One region of the Actinoplanes sp. G11-F43 genome, then DNA from elsewhere that is predicted to be linked to it. Evidence: riboswitches for the same ligand, from Rfam matches in the RefSeq annotation. Region 1 holds a riboswitch; the other holds the start of a gene.
What was found. Region 1 has a riboswitch for glycine ahead of ACQ0O7_RS15425 (L-serine ammonia-lyase). Riboswitches for the same ligand answer to the same signal wherever they lie in the genome.
Positions count from the first base shown of each region.

Region 2: it holds a riboswitch for glycine, as region 1 does, so the genes downstream of both, gcvP (aminomethyl-transferring glycine dehydrogenase) here and ACQ0O7_RS15425 (L-serine ammonia-lyase) in region 1, are expected to answer to the same signal.

Region 1 is NZ_JBNZCE010000014.1:24,772-29,183, reverse strand. Features, by position in the region: gene ACQ0O7_RS15430 (S8 family serine peptidase) at 1-503, shown strand, start outside; gene ACQ0O7_RS15425 (L-serine ammonia-lyase) at 705-1,997, opposite strand; glycine riboswitch at 2,026-2,117, opposite strand; glycine riboswitch at 2,118-2,214, opposite strand; gene ACQ0O7_RS15420 (metal-dependent hydrolase) at 2,352-3,593, shown strand; gene ACQ0O7_RS15415 (glutamate synthase-related protein) at 3,629-4,412, shown strand, end outside.
Region 2 is NZ_JBNZCE010000012.1:167,159-171,570, reverse strand. Features, by position in the region: gene ACQ0O7_RS13795 (nucleotidyltransferase domain-containing protein) at 1-479, opposite strand, end outside; gene ACQ0O7_RS13790 (nucleotidyltransferase domain-containing protein) at 476-1,150, opposite strand; gene mgrA (L-glyceraldehyde 3-phosphate reductase) at 1,168-2,169, opposite strand; glycine riboswitch at 2,223-2,312, shown strand; gene gcvP (aminomethyl-transferring glycine dehydrogenase) at 2,391-4,412, shown strand, end outside.

The sequences.
Region 1 (4,412 bases):
AGGCGTCGACGACGGTCCGGGACTTCGCCTACACCGGCCCGGTCGTCCCGATCCCGGACAACGACCCGGCCGGGGCGACGGCCACGGTCGACGTCAGCGGTGTCGGATACGCGTCATCACTCACCCTCTCCATCGACGGCACCGAATGCTCCACCGCCACCGGCGCCACCACCGTCGGCCTCGACCACTCGTGGGCCGGCGACCTGGTCGCCACGCTGACCGCACCCGACGGCCGGGCGGCCACCCTGTTCGCCCGCGACGGCGGAGGCGGCAACAACCTGTGCCAGGTGGTGTTCGACGACGGCGCGGCGGCCCCGTTCTCGTCGGTGACGGCGGCGAACGCACCGTTCACCGGCACCTGGCGGCCGGACGTCGCACTGTCGACCCTGCGGGCGTCGTCGGCGGACGGCCCCTGGACCCTCAAGGTCACCGACAGCGCCAGCGCCGACACCGGCTCGCTGCGGGCCTTCACCCTGCACATCGCCGGTTTCGAACCGGCCTGACCCCTGCTTGTGCCCCCGGGTTCATCCGCCCGGGGGCACAAGCCCGTCAGGCGGCCGGCACCACAGCGGTCCGGCCCGTGCCGGGCCGCTCCGCCATGCGACACCTTTCCGGCCGGCGAGCCGTGGGGGTTCGGCTGGGCCGGTGCCGTCACATCGGCCCAGCGCCGTGATCGGACTCCGGTGCAGCATGTGACCTGACCGTCAGCACTCGATCACGTTGACGGCGAGGCCGCCTCGTGACGTCTCCTTGTACTTGATCTTCATGTCGGCACCCGTCTCCTTCATGGTCTTGATGACCTTGTCGAGGGAGACGTGGTGGCGGCCGTCGCCGCGCAGCGCCATCCGGGCCGCGGTGACCGCCTTGACCGCGGCCATCCCGTTGCGCTCGATACACGGGATCTGCACCAGGCCGCCGACCGGATCGCAGGTCAGGCCCAGGTTGTGTTCCATGCCGATCTCGGCCGCGTTCTCCACCTGCTCCGGAGTGCCGCCCAGCACCTCGGCCAGCCCGGCCGCCGCCATCGCGCACGCCGAACCCACCTCGCCCTGGCAGCCCACCTCCGCGCCGGAGATGCTGGCGTTCTCCTTGAACAGCAGGCCGATCGCGCCCGCCGCCAGCAGGAACCGGACCACGCCGTCGGGTGACGCGCCGGGCACGAAGTCCAGGTAGTACCGCAGCACCGCCGGAATGATGCCGGCCGCGCCGTTCGTCGGGGCGGTCACCACCCGGCCGCCGGCCGCGTTCTGCTCGTTCACCGCCATCGCGTAGACGGTCAGCCACTCCATGGCGTGTGCGGCCGGGTCGCCCGCGGCCCGCAGCTGCCGGGCGATCGCGGCGGCCCGGCGGCGGACCTTCAGAGCACCCGGGAGTACGCCCTCCGCGTCCAGCCCGGCGTCGATGCAGTCGCTCATCACCCGCCAGATCCCGAGCAGCCCGTCTCCGACCTCGGCCTCCGCGCGCCGGGCCGATTCGTTGGCCAGCATCAGGCGGGAGATCGACAGGCCGGTGGAGCGGGTCGACTCCAGCAGCTCGTCACCGGAGAGGAACGGGTAGGGCACGGGTGGCTGCTTCGGGCGTACCGCCGACGCGGTGACGTCGCCGGTGACGAACCCGCCGCCGACCGAGAAATAGGTCTTGCGCAGCAACTCGGCGCCGTCGTCACCGAACGCCGTGAAGATCATGCCGTTGGGGTGTTCGGGCAGTGACCGGCGACGGTGCAGCACCATGTCGACGGTGAAATCGTCGACCTGCGGATCCAGGCTCGTGTCGACGGTCTCCGGGTTCTCGCCCATCAACCCGAGCAGCACCGCGCGCGGGGTGCCGTGCCCGTGACCGGTGGCGCCCAGCGAACCGAACAACTCGGCCCGGACGGTGCCCACCCGGTCCTTGGGCAGGCGGGCGGCGAACAGGGCCGCCGCGCGCATCGGCCCGACGGTGTGTGAGCTGGACGGGCCGATACCGATGGAGAACAGATCGAAAACGGACACGGCCATGGCAGGGAGGCTCCTTAGCGAGGTGGGCCTCCCCCGCTCTGTCATGGGTGCCTGAGAGCTTCACCGCGTCGCGGTTTGCACCTTGGGCGCAGCCTCCGAGGGCTGGCTTTCCAGAGTCGCCTGACCGTTGCGGTACGTGGGCCTGAGAGATTCTGAGGGAGAAGTTGCTCCTTCGGCGCCCCACCGGTGCCGGCGGGGACTCTCCCGCGACGGTCGTCACGGCTTCTTCGATTGTGTCCCCGGACCCTACCCGGTGCCCCCGCCGAGGGCCACCCACGAAAGCCGGATCCGGACACACCCGGCTGCCGGACTCTCCCCTCGTACCGACGTGGGGTGGTTATGCTCGTGATCCCTATGGACAACCTGACGCACACGCTGATCAGCGTCCTGGTCGGTGAGGCGGTGCACCGGACCGTTCCGCCGTCCGCGATCCTCAGCGACCGGGCCCGGCGCGGCATCGCGATCACCGTCATGGCGGTCGGCGGCAACCTCCCGGACGCCGATGTGATCTACACCGGCTGGGCCGGGAGCACCCTGGACTACCTGCTGCACCACCGCGGGCACACGCACACCGTGCTCGGCGCGTTCGGGCTGTCGATAGTGATCTTCGGTGTGGCGATGCTGTGGTGGCGGTTTCGTGAGGTGCGGCCGGGGCGGGCCGAGATCGGGTTCCTGGCCGGGTTGTCGATCCTGGCGCCACTGCTGCACATCGGGCTCGACTTCACCAACAGTTACGGTGTGCACCCGTTCTGGCCGCTCGACGACCGCTGGTACTACGGCGATTCGGTCTTCATCGTCGAGCCCCTGCTCTGGGCCTGCTCGGCGGCGCTGCTGTTCGTGCTGCCCGGGCGTACCGCAAAGGTGTTGATCGGTCTCGTCCTCACCGCCGGGATCGGGCTGAGCTGGTTCACCGGCTTCGTGCCGGCCTCGTTCGCGGCGTTGCTCACCGTGCAGACCGCCGGGCTCGCCGCGCTCAGCCGGTTCGCGCCGGCACGGGTCGCGCTGTCCGCCGGGATCGCCGTCTGGCTGGGCCTCACCGCGACGTTCGTGATCACCGCCCGGACCGCCGAGAACCGGATCGAGGCACTGCTGGCGGACCGGTTCCCGGCGGAGCGCACGCTCGACGTCGTGCTCACCCCGATGCCGGCCGACCCGGTCTGCCGCGAGGTGCTGGCGATTCGGCGGACCACGGACACGTACACCGTGCGACGGGCTTTTCATTCGCTGGCGCCGGGCTGGATTCCGGCCGCGCGGTGCGCCGGGCTGTACCCGACGAGCGGGGCGACGACCGTTGCGCTGAGCCCGGTCGCGGCGGCCCCGGACCAGGAGATCGTCTGGGCCGGCGAGGTCACCGTCCCGGCCGGGCGGCTGGCGGCGCTCGCCTCCGAGTACTGTGCCGTCGGCGCGCTGCTGCAGTTCGCCCGCGCGCCGTGGGCGATCCCGCGGGGCGACGGCTGGGTGGCCGGCGACCTGCGCTACGACCGCGAGCCGGGGCTGGGGATGGCCGAGGTCGAGGTGGGCCCGGGACGCGACGAGTGCCCGATGCTCCCGGCGCCGTGGACGCCGCCGCGGGAGGACCTGCTCACCGGTCCGTGAGGGTTGGGTTCCGGGCCACGGGGCACATCCGGGGCATGAGTCGAGGTGTTCGGGCGGCCGCTGCCGCCGCGGTGTCGGCCGTCGCGGCGGTGGCCGTGCGGGATCTGTTCCAGCGTGACCATGCCCTGTTGCGCAACTTCCCGGTGCTCGGGCACGGCCGCTACCTGATCGAGGCGATCGGGCCGGAGCTGCGGCAGTACGTGGTGGCCGGCAACGACGAGGAACGGCCGTTCACCCGTGACCAGCGCCGATGGGTCTACGCCTCGGCGAAGAAGGAGAACAACTACTTCGGCTTCGGTACGGACAACGACATCGAGTACACCGCCGGCTACCCGATCATCAAGCACCGTACGTTCGGCCGCGCCGTGCCCCGATCGCACCCGGCGGCCGGGCTGGAGGCGGACGTCCCGTGCGCGAAGGTGCTCGGTGGGGCACGCCGGCGGGTCAAGGCGTTCCGCCCCGACTCGGTCGTCAACATCTCCGGGATGAGCTTCGGTTCGCTCTCCGGCAAGGCGATCGAGGCGCTGAACCGTGGCGCCGAGCTGGCCGGGTGCCTGCACAACACCGGGGAGGGCGCGCTGTCGCCGTACCATCGGATGGGTGGGCAGTTGATCTTCCAGATCGGCACCTCCTACTTCGGGTGCCGTGACGAGCAGGGCCGCTTCGACCTGCGGCGGCTCAAGGACGCGGTGGCGTCGGCGCCGGTGCGGGCCCTGGAGATCAAGCTCAGCCAGGGCGCCAAGCCGAGCCTCGGTGGACTGCTGCCCGGGGCGAAGGTGTCCGCGGAGATCGCCGAGACCCGGGGCATCCCGCGGGGCG
Region 2 (4,412 bases), on a different contig from region 1:
CCGGTGAGCAGGACACGCAGCGTGTACAGGGCCGGTTTGAGCTGGCCGGTGCCGTGGTAAAGGCGTTCCTGGGTGCGGGCGAACCCCAGGTAGTGGTGGGCGTGGTTGCTGGTGATCAGGCCGGGGGCCAGGGATGTCAGCTCGCGGTGCACGTCGGTGGTCACCACCACCAGCGGGGACAGCAGCTGTTCCAGGACGTACCCGTTGCGGCTGTTCAGCAGTTTCGCGAACTTCAGCAGGTCGTGGCTGACGATGTCGAGTTCGACGCCGTCGCGGACGCCGGACTGTTCCAGGGTGTCGGGGCCGGTGCGCAGGCCGACCACCTCGGCCGGCGGCAGCACATGGGCGGCCCGCAGGTCCAGGTCGGAGTCGCGGGAGGCGAAACCGTACAGGTGGGCGCCGCTCACCGTGGCGAAGAGCAGGGGATACGGCAGGGCGGTGGCGGCGTCGGCGGCCCACTCCGGCACTACGGTGGTCACTTCAGGTTCCTTTCCCGTACGGCCACCAGCATCGCGTCCACCGCGGCCCGATCCGGGTGCTCGGGCAGCACGGTGGTGGCCGCCGCCGCGGCGAGGTCGTCCTGCAGACGGCCGGCCCACTCCGTCACCTCCGGCCAGGGGACCTCGCCGCGGCGTACCGCAAGCAATTGATCTCGAAGATTCGACACGTCGACCAGGACCTCCGCGGTGCGCAGCACGTGGGCACCGGCCATCAGCAGGCGGATCATGTGCATGGCCTGCTTGTGGTTGACCTCGCCGGTCCGCTCGCGCCGGGACGCCACCTTGGCGAGCTGGTCACGGGCGTACGACCCGTAGGTGTCCGCGACCCGCCGGGACAGGAACGCCCGCCTGGTGGCCCGCAGCAGCTCCCCGTCGGCGGTGACCGTCTCGACGAGATCGGACCACAGCACCTCCAGCACGGTCGGGTTCGCCTGCGCCGCCAGCACGCAGAACCGCTCGATCTCCCAGGAGAACTGCTCCTCGGCCGGCCCGTCCAAGTGGGTCGGCGGCTTGTCCAGGGACCAGAACGAGCGGGTCGGCGCCACGAAGACACCCCGCCGGTCGTGGTCGGACCCGGGCCCGTGGAGTCCATAGGCGCGGGAGCCGACCACGACCGCCAGGGCGGTGTGCCGTTCGACGAGGTCGGTCATGACCCGGGAGGGTACGGCTACCTCGCCAGCACCGTCGCGTCGATTTCGTCCAGCTCACTCTGGTCGAGCTTGAGGTTCTTCAGCGCGGCCACGTTGTTCTCCAGCTGCCCGACGCTGGACGCGCCGATGATCAGGCTGGTCATCCGCTCGTCGCGCAGCGCCCAGGCCAGCGCCAGCTGGGCCAGGGACTGGCCGCGCCGCTTGGCGACGTCGTTGAGCGTGTGCAGCCGGTTCAGCGTCTTCTGGTCCAGGGCGCTCTCGTTGAGGAACACGCTGGTCCGGATCCGCGAATCCGCCGGGATGCCACCGAGGTAGCGGTCGGTGAGCAGGCCCTGCTGGAGCGGGCTGAACGCGATGCAGCCGGCGCCGGCGGTCTCCAGGGTGTCGAGCAGGTTGTCGTGCTCGATCCACCGGTTCAGCATCGAGTAGGACGGCTGGTGGATCAGCAGCGGCGTGCCCAGCTCCCGCAGGATCCGGGCGGCCTCGGCGGCCTGCTCGCTCTTGTAGTTGCTGATGCCCACGTAGAGGGCCTTGCCGGAGCGGACGATCGCGTCCAGCGCCGACATCGTCTCCTCGAGCGGGGTCTCCGGGTCGGGCCGGTGGTGGTAGAACACGTCGACGTAGTCGAGGTCCATCCGCTTGAGCGACTGGTCCAGCGACGACACCAGGTACTTGCGGGAACCCCAGTCGCCGTACGGGCCGTCCCACATCGTGTAACCGGCCTTCGTCGAGATGATCATCTCGTCGCGGTGGTGCTGGAAGTCCGCCTTCAGGATCCGGCCGAAGTTGGTCTCGGCGCTGCCGGGCGGCGGCCCGTAATTGTTGGCCAGGTCGAAGTGGGTTACCCCGAGATCGAACGCGCGGCGCACGATGTCGGCCTGACGGTCGCCGGGCCGGGCGTCACCGAAGTTGTGCCAGAGGCCCAGGCTGATGGCGGGGAGCTTGAGACCGCTGCGACCAGCACGCCGGTAGATCATTTCGGCGTAGCGGTCGGCGGCAGGGAAGTACGTCACAGGCACACCCTAGGACTCCCGATCATGTCGGTGCGCGCTGGTACGTTGTGATTGCCGACAACACCCGTGCGGGAGAGACCCTGTCGACAGGGCGCCGAAGGGGCAATTCCTCCCCGGAACCTCTCAGGCAAAGGAACCGTACCGGGCAGGCGCTCTGAAGTGCCCGCATTCGGGGTATGACAGAGGGGGAGGTCTGTTTGCCGACCTTCTCACGCTTGGAGTCGCCCATGACGTCCCCGTTCGTCGCACGCCACATCGGCCCGGACAACGACGAGCAGACCCAGATGCTCAAGACCATCGGGTACGGGTCGGTCGGTCAGCTGATGGATGCCGCCATCCCGGCCAGCATCCGCTTCGACGGTGTCCTCGACCTGCCGGCCGGCGCCTCCGAGGAGGAGACGATCGCCGAGCTGCGCGCGATCGCCGGCCGCAACGTGCTCGCCACCCCGATGATCGGTCTCGGCTACTACAACACCATCACCCCCGCGGTGATCAAGCGCAACGTCCTGGAGAACCCCGCGTGGTACACGGCGTACACGCCGTACCAGCCGGAGATCAGCCAGGGCCGCCTGGAGGCGCTGCTCAACTTCCAGACCATGGTCACCGACCTGACCGGGCTCACCACCGCCAACGCCTCGATGCTCGACGAGGCCACCGCGGTCGCCGAGGCGATGACCCTCGCGCGGCGCGCGTCCAAGAGCAAGAGCAGCGTGTACGCGGTGGACGCCGACACCTTCCCGCAGACGCTGTCGGTGCTGCGCACCCGTGCCGAACCGCTCGGCATCGACGTCCAGTTGGTGGATCTCGACGGCGGCGATCTTCCCGAAGACTACTTCGGCCTGCACGTGCAGTACCCGGGCGCTTCGGGCACCGTCCGGGACCACACGGCCCTTGTCGAGGCCGCCCACGCCAAGGGCGCCCTGGTCACCGCCGCCGCCGACCTGCTGGCCCTGCTCCTGCTGCGGGCGCCCGGCGAGATCGGCGTGGACATCGCGGCCGGCACCACCCAGCGTTTCGGGGTGCCGCTCGGCTTCGGCGGCCCGCACGCCGGTTACCTCGCGGTCCGTGCCGGCCTGGAGCGGTCGCTGCCCGGCCGGCTGGTCGGGGTGTCCAAGGACGCCGACGGCGACCGGGCCTACCGTCTCGCCCTCCAGACCCGCGAGCAGCACATCCGCCGGGAGAAGGCGACCAGCAACATCTGCACCGCCCAGGTGCTGCTCGCCGTGATGGCCAGCATGTACGCGGTGTACCACGGCCCGGCCGGCCTGCGGGAGATCGCGCTGCGCACCCACCGCAAGGCCCGGGTGATCGCGGCCGGGCTGACCGCCGCGCGGCTGGAGGTGGTCACCCCGGCCTTCTTCGACACGGTGACGGTCCGGGTGCCGGGCCGGGCGGCCACGATCGCCGCCACCGCCGCGTCGGCCGGGATCGACCTGCGTGTCGTCGACGCCGACCACATCTCGGTGTCGACCGACGAGACCACCACCGACGCGCATGTCGCGGCGGTGCTGGAGGCCTTCGGCGCGCCGGTGAAGGACGCCGGCCCGCGGGTCATCCCCGAGGACCTGGCCCGGACCAGCGACTACCTGACGCACCCGGTGTTCAACACCCACCACTCCGAGACGAGCATGCTGCGCTACCTGCGCAAGCTCTCCGACCGGGACTACGCGCTGGACCGCGGCATGATCCCGCTGGGTTCGTGCACGATGAAGCTGAACGCCACCACCGAGATGGAGGCGGTCACCTGGCCGGAGTTCGCCAACATCCACCCCTTCGCTCCGTCGTCGCAGACCCGGGGGTACGAGGATCTGGTCGCCCAGCTGGAGGGCTGGCTCGCCGAGATCACCGGGTACGACGCGGTCAGCGTGCAGCCGAACGCCGGCTCGCAGGGTGAGCTGGCCGGTCTGCTCGCCATCCGCGGCTACCACCGGTCGCGTGGCGACGAGCACCGCGACGTCTGCCTGATCCCGTCGTCGGCGCACGGCACCAACGCCGCCAGCGCGGTGATGGCCGGCATGCGGGTCGTCGTGGTCGCCTGTGACGCCGACGGCAACATCGACCTGGCCGACCTGGACGCCAAGATCGACAAGCACCGGGACGCGCTGTCCGCGATCATGGTGACCTACCCGTCGACCCATGGGGTGTACGAGACCTCGATCGCCGACCTGTGCGCCAAGGTGCACGAGGCCGGCGGCCAGGTGTATGTGGACGGCGCCAACCTGAACGCCCTGGTCGGCTACGCGCGGCCG